DNA from 2 places in the Streptomyces sp. NPDC102258 genome. Region 1 is predicted to be linked to the other one. Evidence: riboswitches for the same ligand, from Rfam matches in the RefSeq annotation. Region 1 holds a riboswitch; the other holds the start of a gene.
The links. Region 1 has a riboswitch for cobalamin ahead of ACZ6ZT_RS01970 (ABC transporter substrate-binding protein). Riboswitches for the same ligand answer to the same signal wherever they lie in the genome.

Region 1 (4,869 bases):
GGATCTGGTCGGGGCGCGCGGACAGCACGAGCACCAGGCTGGTCAGGGCGGACAGGACGTACTGCACGGCGACTCCGGCCAGGATCAGCCGGCCGGTGGTCATCGTGCCGCCGCGCCGGGCCGTCGCGTAGACGGCGACGAGCGCGGCCATGGACCCGGCGAACGCGGCGAGCGGCACCCCGGGCCCGCCCGCGAACCCGGCGGCGCCGGCGCCCGCGGCGCTGCCGAAGACGATGACGAGTACGGCGCCCGCCGAGGCGCCCGAGGAGGCGCCGAGCAGGAAGGGATCGGCCAGCCGGTTGCGGACGAGGGCCTGGAGCACGGCGCCCGCGACGGCGAGTCCGGCGCCGACGACCGTCCCGAGGACCACCCTCGGCATGCGGACGTCCCACACGATGGAGGCGAAGGCCCCGCCGCGCGCTCCGGGTCCGGCGAGCACGAGGTCGAGGACCCTGCCGGGACCGATGCGTACGGGGCCCAGCGCGAGCCCCGCCACCGCGGACGCGCCGAGCAGAACGGCGAGCAGGACGAGGACGGCGGCGGTCCGGCGCCGCTTCACGGGGCGTCGGGGTGCAGCTGGCGGCCCAGGGACTCGACGGCGTCGGCGACGCGTACGCCGAGGACGGCGGAGGACAGCGGCAGCACGACGAACCGGCGGTCCCGGATGGCGGGAACCCCCGCCAGCGCCGGGTCGTTCACCAGGCGTTGCTTCTTGGACTCGACGGTGGTGCCGCCGTAGTCGTAGATGAGGACCACCTCGGGCTTGCGCTCGATGACCTTCTCCCACGACACGTCGCCGAAGGTGTCCTTGAGGTCGGCGAAGACGTTCGTCCCCCCGGCCAGGGAGACGATCTCGTTGCCTATGCCGCCACCTCCCGAGGTGAAGGCGGAGCCCTCGCCGGAGTCGTAGACGAAGACGGACGGCTTCGGTCCGTCCTTCACCCGTGCGGTCACGGCGTCGACGCGGCGCTGCTCGTCGGCGATGAGCGCCGCGCCGCGTTCGGGCACGCCGAAGGTGCGGGCGACTTCGGTGATCTCGGTCTTCAGCTGGGCGAGGCCGACGGGCCCCTCGGTGCAGTACTCCACGCTCAGGCGGGAGTCGATGCCGGACTTCGCCAGTCCTTCGCGGTCGCGGCCCTGCGCCTTGTCGAAGGCGCTGGCGTAGCCGCCGTACACGAAGTCGGGGCCGGCGGAGAGGAGGACCTCCCTGGAGGGGTACTCCTTGGCCAGCACCTTGGTCTTGTCGTAGGCGGCCCGGTAGGCGGGGAGCACGGAGTCGTCGAGGTAGGCCGTGCCCGCGATCCGGTCCTGGAGCCCGAGGGCGAGCATGATCTCGGTGGCGTGCTGGTTCATGGTGACGGCCCGCCCCGGCGGGGCCTGATAGGTGCTGGTGACACCGCAGTTGGTGACGGTGTACGGGAACCCGAGCGCGGCCTTCGCGCCGGAGTCGGGCCGGTCCGCCCCGGCGGGTCCGCCGCAGGCGGCGAGCGGTAGCAGGCAGGCGAAGGCGGCAGAGGAGCGCAGGGCGGCGCGGGAAGAACGCGACATGGGAAGGCCTCTCCGGGGGATCCTCGTCCCCGGTCGAAGTGAAGAGGCGGCGCGTCAGTGTCTGACTCCCGGGATCCCGCGGACGGGATTCCGGTCACAGTGGCGGGACCGCACCGGATTCGCACCGGTTTCCTGTCCTGCGCCGCCCGGACAACCCGGCCAAGTCTGCCAGAGGCCGCCTTTCACCCGTAACGCCGGTCGCTCCCCCGATCGCACCGGGCCCGAATACGCCGGAGGCCCGGACCGGGTTCCGCAGGGCAAGGGCGGCAGGGCTCGAAGGCGCGACGATCCACCGTTTTCGCGGCCGCAAGTTACCTCGCCGTATGTAGTGACTTGTTTCGCGGTCGCCGTTAGAACTTGTTCTCACTCCATCGAGAGTGAGGAAGGTCACATGCGTGACAAAAGCCTGCACAGCAAGGTTTCCAAGGGCGTTTCGCGTCGTGGATTCATCGCTGGAACCGGTTCCATTCTTGGAGCCATGGCCCTCGCGGTCAACACGACACCGGCCCAGGCGAAAACCGTCGTCGGTACCGCCGCCGCGAACGCTCCGATCGACTCCGGGGCCCACGTCCCGGCGCTCGTGATCGGCACCGGCTACGGCGGCTCGGTCGCCGCGCTGCGGCTCGCCCAGGCCGGGGTCGACGTCCACATGATCGAGATGGGCATGGCCTGGGACACCCCCGGCAGCGACGGCAAGATCTTCGCCAACACCACCAAGCCCGACTACCGTTCGTACTGGCTGCGCACCCGGACGAAGGCCCCGCTCAGCAACTTCCTCGGCTTCCCCATCGACAAGGACGTGCCCCGGTACACGGGCATCCTCGATGCCGAGGAGATGGGCGGGATCATCGTCTACCAGGGCCGCGGGGTCGGCGGCGGCTCGCTCGTCAACGGCGGCATGGCGGTGACGCCCAGGCGGCAGAACTTCCCGGCCATCCTGCCCTCGGTGGACGCCGACGAGATGTACTCGACCTACTACCCGCGCGCCAACGCCGGGCTCGGCGTGGGTCTCGTCGACCCCAACTGGTTCGAGACGGTGGACTGCTACCAGTTCGCCCGGGTCGGCCGCAAGCACGCCCAGCGCTCCGGCTTCCCCTTCGTCTTCGTCCCGGACGTCTACGACTGGGACTACATGAAGCAGGAGGTCGCCGGGACCGTCCCCAAGTCCGCGATCGACGGCGAGATCCTCTACGGCAACAACGCCGGCAAGAAATCGCTCCAGAAGACCTACCTCGCCGCCGCGAAGGCGACCGGCAAGGTCGCCATCTCGCCCCTGCACCGGGTCACCACCGTCTCCCCCTCGGGCGGTGGCGGCTACGCGGTCGTCATGGAGCAGCTCGACACCACGGGGGCGGTCGTCGCCACCAAGACGGTCACCGCCGACAAGGTGTTCTTCGCGGCGGGCAGCGTGGGCACCAGCAAGCTCCTGGTCGCGCTGAAGGCCACCGGCGCGCTGCCCAACCTGAACGACGAGGTCGGCAAGGGCTGGGGCGACAACGGCAACGTCATGTGCGGCCGCGCGAACCACCTCTGGGACCCCACCGGCAAGGTGCAGGCCTCCATCCCCTGCGGCGGCATCGACAACTGGGACGCGGGCGGGGCCTTCGCCGAGGTGGCACCGCTGCCGACCGGGATCGAGACGTACGCCTCCTTCTACCTCTCGATCACGAAGAACCCCAACCGGGCCCGGTTCAGCTGGAACGCCGCCACCGGGAAGGTCGAGCTGGACTGGCAGACGGCCTGGAAGCAGCCGTCCATCGACATGGCGAAGACCATCTTCGACAAGATCAACGCGAAGGAGGGGACGATCTACCGGTCCGACCTGTTCGGAGTCAACAAGGTCTGGGGCGACCACCTCACGTACCACCCGCTCGGCGGCGCGGTACTGAACAAGGCCACCGACAACTACGGCCGCCTGCGCGGCTACACCGGCCTGTACGTGATCGACGGAGCGCTGATCCCCGGCAACACCAGCGTCAATCCGTTCGTGACGATCACGGCCCTCGCCGAGCGCAACATCGAGAAGATCATCGCCACGGACCTCTGAGCGGGACGGGGCCCCGGGGCCGGACGGAGGGCGACGATCCCCCGTCCGGCCCCGGGCCGTGTCAGCCGCCCGGCAGCACACAGACGCTGTCGAGGCCCAGGACGTGGTTGAGCCGGCCGAAGGCGAGCCAGGAGCCGATGCTCATGCTCAGCTCCACGATCTCCAGCTGGCTGTAGTGCGCGGTCATCCGCTCCCAGAACTCCTCGTCCAGGTGGTGGTGGTCGAGGGCGTAGCGCTCGGCGTACTCCGCCGCCAGCCGGGTGCGGTCGTCGAAGGCGTCGGTGGTGCGCCACTGCGTCACGGCGTCGGCGAAGTCCTCCTCGACCTTCTCGCCGTCCCGGTCGGTGCGCCAGTCGAGGCAGAAGACGCAGCCGTTGATCTGCGCGATGCGCAGCCGGGCGGCCTCGAACTCGCGCAGGCCCAGGGTGGTGTGGGCGTAGACCGACAGGGAGAAGTTGGCGGCGGCCATGCCGATGCCGGGGACCATGTCGCCCCAGACGTATTCGATCGGGTGCTGCCCTTCGGGGACGTCGATCCTCATGACTGCTTCCTTCCGAGTTTGCCGACTGCGGGTCGCAGCGGGACGTCGAGCGCGTCGTAGAGCCCTGGCTCCGCCTCGACCAGCCAGTCGATGGCGCCGACCAGCCGGCCGACGGCGGTGGCGTTGCCCCCGGCCGAGCGGTTGTCGTCCTCGTCGGTGCACTCGACGGTGACCTCGATGCGCGGGCGGCCCTCGATGACGACGCGGTGGGCGCCGGTCCCGTCGGGCGGCGTGGGCCAGTCGGGGGCGCAGGAGGGGTGGATGCGGGTGACGTGTTCGATGACGATGCGGGGTTCGCCCTGGACGATGCCCTGCACTTCGAAGCGGATGGCGCCCTGCGTGCCGGCTTCGAAGGTGCCCATGGTGCGGGTGGTGACGGTGGTGTCGAGGGCGCGGCGCTCCGAGGTCTCGCGTATCTCGTCGAGTTCCACGCCGAGGGCGCGGGCCATCATGCGGACCTGCCCGCCCCAGACCATGGTGGGGATGGACGGCATGAGCATCATCGGCTCGTCGTCCATGGGCTGTCCCATGCCGACCAGGTAGCGGACGGAGTCCGGCTGGTCGTACGTGGAGTAGTCGAAGATCTCCTGGCAGCGGATCACGTCCACCCGGGTGCCGAGGCCGCTGAGCAGCAGCGGGAGCACGTCGTTGCCCCAGCCGGGGTCGACGCCGGAGGCGAAGAGGGAGCCGCCGCCCCGCTCGACGGCCGCGAGCACCGGGTCCCGGAACTCCG
Region 2 (4,869 bases), on a different contig from region 1:
TCAGCTGGAGGATGCCGGCGCCGTAGGTGCCCGGGCGGGAGCCGAAGATACGGGTCGTCGCGCGGCGTTCGTCACCGTGCTCGGCCAGGTCCGCCTGGGCGTGGGCACGCACGTAGTTGTCCGCGGCGGGCTCCTCCAGGGCGGCCGCCAGCCGGACCGCGTCGTCCAGCAGGCCGATGACGTGCGGGAAGGCGTCGCGGAAGAAGCCCGAGATACGGAGCGTCACGTCGATGCGGGGGCGGCCGAGTTCGGTGAGCGGGATCGCCTCGATGCCCGTGACGCGGCGCGAGGCCTCGTCCCAGACCGGGCGGACGCCGAGGAGGGCCAGGGCTTCCGCGATGTCGTCGCCCGCCGTGCGCATCGCGCTCGTGCCCCACAGGGAGAGGCCGACGGAGGCGGGCCATTCGCCGTCGTTGTCGGTGCGGTAGCGGGTGAGGAGGGAGTCCGCGAGGGCCTGGCCCGTCTCCCACGCCAGCCGGGAGGGGACGGCCTTCGGGTCGACCGAGTAGAAGTTGCGGCCGGTCGGCAGGACGTTGACCAGGCCGCGCAGCGGGGAGCCGGAGGGGCCCGCCGGTACGAAGTCGCCGTCCAGGGCCCGGACGACGTGCGCGATCTCGTCCGTGGTGCCCGCCAGGCGCGGGACGACCTCGCGGGCGGCAAAGGCGAGGACGTCCGCCACCGCCGCGGGGTGGCCGGCGGCGACGGAGGCGACCGCGTCCGCGGACCAGCCGGCGTCCTCCATCGCCCGGACCAGGGCGCGGGCCGTCTCCTCGACGGCGTCCGCCGAGGTGCGGGTGGGGGCCGACTCGTCCAGGCCGAGGGCCTCGCGCAGGCCCGGGAGGGCCGTCGTACCGCCCCAGATCTGGCGGGCCCGCAGGATCGCCAGGACCAGGTTGACGCGGGCCTCGCCGGTCGGGGCGCCGCCGAGGACGTGCAGGCCGTCGCGGATCTGCGCGTCCTTGACCTCGCACAGCCAGCCGTCGACGTGGAGGAGGAAGTCGTCGAAGCCCTCGTCGTCCGGGCGTTCTTCGAGGCCCAGGTCGTGGTGCAGCTTCGCCGCCTGGATCAGCGTCCAGATCTGCGCGCGGATCGCCGGCAGCTTCGCCGGGTCCATGGCGCTGATCTGCGCGTACTCGTCCAGGTGCTGTTCGAGCCGGGCGATGTCCCCGTACGACTCGGCGCGCGCCATCGGCGGCACCAGGTGGTCGACCAGGGTGGCGTGCACGCGGCGCTTGGCCTGCGTGCCCTCGCCCGGGTCGTTGACGAGGAAGGGGTAGATCAGGGGGAGGTCGCCGAGGGCGGCGTCCGGGGCGCAGGAGGCGGAGAGGCCGGCGTTCTTGCCGGGCAGCCATTCGAGGTTGCCGTGCTTGCCCAGGTGGATCATCGCGTCGGCGCCGAAGCCGCCGTCCTCCGCGCGCGCCTGGATCCAGCGGTACGCGGCCAGGTAGTGGTGCGAGGGCGGCAGGTCCGGATCGTGGTAGATCGCGATCGGGTTCTCGCCGAAGCCGCGCGGCGGCTGGATCAGGATCAGCAGGTTGCCGCGGCGCAGCGCCGCGAGGACGATGTCGCCCTCGGGGTTCGCCGAACGGTCCACGAACATGTTGCCGGGAGCCTCGCCCCAGTGCTCCTCGACGCTTTCGCGGAGCTCGGCGGGCAGTTCGGCGAACCAGCGGCGGTAGTCGGCCGCCGGGATGCGGACCGGGTTGCGGGCGAGCTGCTCCTCGGTCAGCCAGTCCTGGTCGTGGCCGCCCGCCTCGATCAGCGCGCGGATCAGCTCGTCGCCGTCGCCCGAGACGAGGCCGGGGATATCGGTCGCCGGGCCGAAGTCGTAGCCGCCCGCGATGAGGGTGCGCAGCAGCTCCACGGCGCTGGCCGGGGTGTCGAGGCCGACGGCGTTGCCGATGCGGGAGTGCTTGGTGGGGTACGCCGACAGGACGAGGGCGATCCGCTTGTCGCGGCGCTCGATGTGCCGCAGCCGGGCGTGGCGCACCGCGATGCCGGCGACGCGGGCGGCCCGCTCGGGGTCGGCGACGTAGGCGGGCAGGCCGTCCTCGTCGATCTCCTTGAAGGAGAACGGCACCGTGATCAGGCGGCCGTCGAACTCCGGGACCGCGACCTGGGTGGCGGCGTCGAGCGGCGAGAGGCCCTCGTCGTTCTCCTCCCAGGCGCCGCGGGAGCCGGTCAGGCACAGGGCCTGGAGGATCGGTACGCCGAGCGAGGCGAGGGCGCCCGCGTCCCAGGACTCGTCGTCCCCGCCCGCGGAGGCGGTGGCCGGGCGGGTGCCGCCGGCGGCCAGGACGGTGGTGATGAGCGCGTCGACGCCCGCCAGCTCGGCCAGCAGTTCCGGCTCCGGGGTGCGCAGGGAGGACACGTACAGCGGCAGGGGGCGGCCGCCCTTGGCCTCGATGGCCGCGCAGAGGGCGTGCACGAAGGCGGTGTTGCCGCTCATCTGGTGGGCGCGGTAGTAGAGCACCGCGACGCGCGGGCCCTCGGCCGACTCGGCGGCGGGGCGCTCCAGGTGGCCCCAGGTGGGGGAGGCGGCGGGGGGCTCGAAGCCGTGGCCGGTGAGGAGCACGGTGTCGGAGAGGAAGCGGGCCAGCTGGTCGAGGTTGGCGGGGCCGCCGTGCGCGAGGTAGGCGTGCGCCTCGGCCGCGATGCCGATGGGGACGGTGGAGGCCTCCATCAGCTGGGCGTCCGGGGCCTGTTCGCCGGTCAGCACCACGACCGGGCGGGTCTGGCCGGGGGCCAGGAGGACGTCGAGGCCCTCCTGCCAGGCGCGGAGGCCGCCGAGGAGGCGTACGACGACCAGCCCGACGCCGTCGAGGAGCCCGGGGAGGTCGTCGAGGGGGAGGCGGGAGGGGTTCGCGAACCGGTACGGGACGGGGCCGTCCGCGGCGGCGCGAGCGCTCAGCAGATCGGTGTCGGACGTCGACAGCAGCAGGATCATGCGGCGGCAGGCCTTCCTCGGGGTTTCCGCGCCCCGGGCAGTGAGGACGACGGGAGTTCCTGACTCACCCCGCCGATCGCTCCGCGGGGTTCACAGTGGCGGGACCGCGCCGGAATCGCACCGGGCTTCCTCCCATGTCGCCGTCCTCGGCGATGACGGGCCGAACGGCCCGTCGGAAGGTCATCCTAGGCGGCGTCGTCCCTGGCCGGGAGTGGGGGTGGCCCGCTCGGGCGGGAGCGCGGGGGACCTGCCCCGGGGGCCGCGCCGCGAAACGCCGACGGGGCGGCGGGAACCGTACGGGGGAGGGGGCTGCGGGGTGGGGAGGGTGGCGTCTGACACAGGCCGGGCGTGGGGAATCGTGGGTATGCTCGCGGCCATGCCCCAGCCCCCTTCCGTCACATCGCGGGACGAACCCGTCATACGGGACCGCGGTGACGCCTGCCCCGGCGCGCTGCGCCTGCACGCGGCGGACGACGGGTTCCTGGCGCGCGTCCGGATCCCCGGCGGGCTCCTCGACGGCCCGGCGGCGGTGGCGCTGGCCGACGCCGCCGACCGGCTCGGCGACGGCCACCTCGACCTCACCTCGCGCGGCAACGCGCAACTGCGCGGCCTCGGCGCGGCCTGCGGCGGGGAACTCGCCGCGCTGCTGGACCGGGCCGGGCTGCTCCCCGCGCCCTCGCACGAGCGCGTCCGCAACATCGTGGCCTCCCCGCTGACCGGCCTGGACCGCTCCGGCCTGCCCGATGTGTCGGCCTGGGTGCCGGAGCTGGACCGGCTGTTGTGCGCCGATCCGGCGGCGGCCGGGCTCTCCGGGCGCTTCCTGTTCGCCCTCGACGACGGGCGCGGCGACGTGGCCGCCCTCGCCGGAGACGTCGTCGTGGTCGCGCGCCCCGACGGCACGGCCCTGGTGTCCACCGCCGGCGCCCGGGAGGGCGTCCGCGTCGCGGCGGAGCATGCCCCCCGGGCCGCGCTGCTCGCCGCCCGCCACTTCCTCGACGCCGCCCGGTCGGCCGGTACGCGAGCCTGGCGGGTGAGCGAACTGCCCCCCGAACACGCCCTGGATACCAACGAGTTGGCGGGTCGGCTGGCCGCCGCCGGGATCACCGGCCGGGTCGCGGACGCGTCCGTGCCCCCGCCGGGTGACGGGCCCGAGCCGGGGCTGGTGCGCGGAGCGGACGGGCGGGCCGCGCTGTCCGTACTGGCCCCCCTCGGCCGGCTGAGCAGCGGCCAGTGGCGCACGCTGGCCCGAGCGGGCGGCCGCGCGGGGCTGCGGCTGACACCCTGGCGCGGGATCGTCGTCCCCGGACTGACCGGGCCCTCGGCCGCCCGCGCGCTCGCCGCCGCCGCCGACGCCGGCCTCGTCACCACCCCCGAAGACCCCTGGCGCTCCGTCACCGCCTGTACCGGGCGGCCCGGTTGCGCCAAGTCCCGGGCCGACGTACGCGCCGACGCGCTGGCCCTCGTACGGCGGACGCCCGGGCCGCTGCCCGTGCACTGGTCCGGATGCGAACGCCGCTGCGGGCATCCGCGCGCCGCCGCCTGGGTGGACCTCGTCGCCACCCCGGACGGCTACGAGGTCTCCGCGGCCGGCCGCGCCCCCGCGACCGTCCGGCACCCAGATCTGGCGGCGGCCCTGACGACCGCCCGCAGCACCACCCAGTGAAGAAATGAGCGAGTACACCGTGTTCGAGTACGAGAAGGACGGCGCCGCGATCTACCGGCAGTCCTTTGCCACGATCCGCGCCGAGGCGGACCTTTCCGGGCTGCCCGCCTCCGTCGCCCAGGTCGCGGTGCGCATGATTCACGCCTGCGGGATGACCGACCTGCCCGGGGACCTCGGCTACACCCCGGACGTCGTGCTGCGGGCGCGCGCCGCGCTGCGCGCGGGCGCGCCGGTCCTGTGCGACGTGCAGATGGTCGCC

Region 2: another riboswitch for cobalamin. It lies ahead of cobN (cobaltochelatase subunit CobN); the one in region 1 lies ahead of ACZ6ZT_RS01970 (ABC transporter substrate-binding protein).

Annotation. Positions count from the first base shown of each region.
Region 1 covers NZ_JBVJLO010000001.1:418,500-423,368, reverse strand. The annotation lists gene ACZ6ZT_RS01975 (FecCD family ABC transporter permease) at 1-559, opposite strand, end outside; gene ACZ6ZT_RS01970 (ABC transporter substrate-binding protein) at 556-1,548, opposite strand; cobalamin riboswitch at 1,584-1,723, opposite strand; gene ACZ6ZT_RS01965 (GMC oxidoreductase) at 1,940-3,595, shown strand; gene ACZ6ZT_RS01960 (carboxymuconolactone decarboxylase family protein) at 3,657-4,136, opposite strand; gene ACZ6ZT_RS01955 (NAD(P)H-dependent amine dehydrogenase family protein) at 4,133-4,869, opposite strand, start outside.
Region 2 covers NZ_JBVJLO010000025.1:37,234-42,102, reverse strand. The annotation lists gene cobN (cobaltochelatase subunit CobN) at 1-2,947, opposite strand, end outside; cobalamin riboswitch at 2,988-3,113, opposite strand; gene cobG (precorrin-3B synthase) at 3,324-4,610, shown strand; gene ACZ6ZT_RS31125 (precorrin-8X methylmutase) at 4,615-4,869, shown strand, end outside.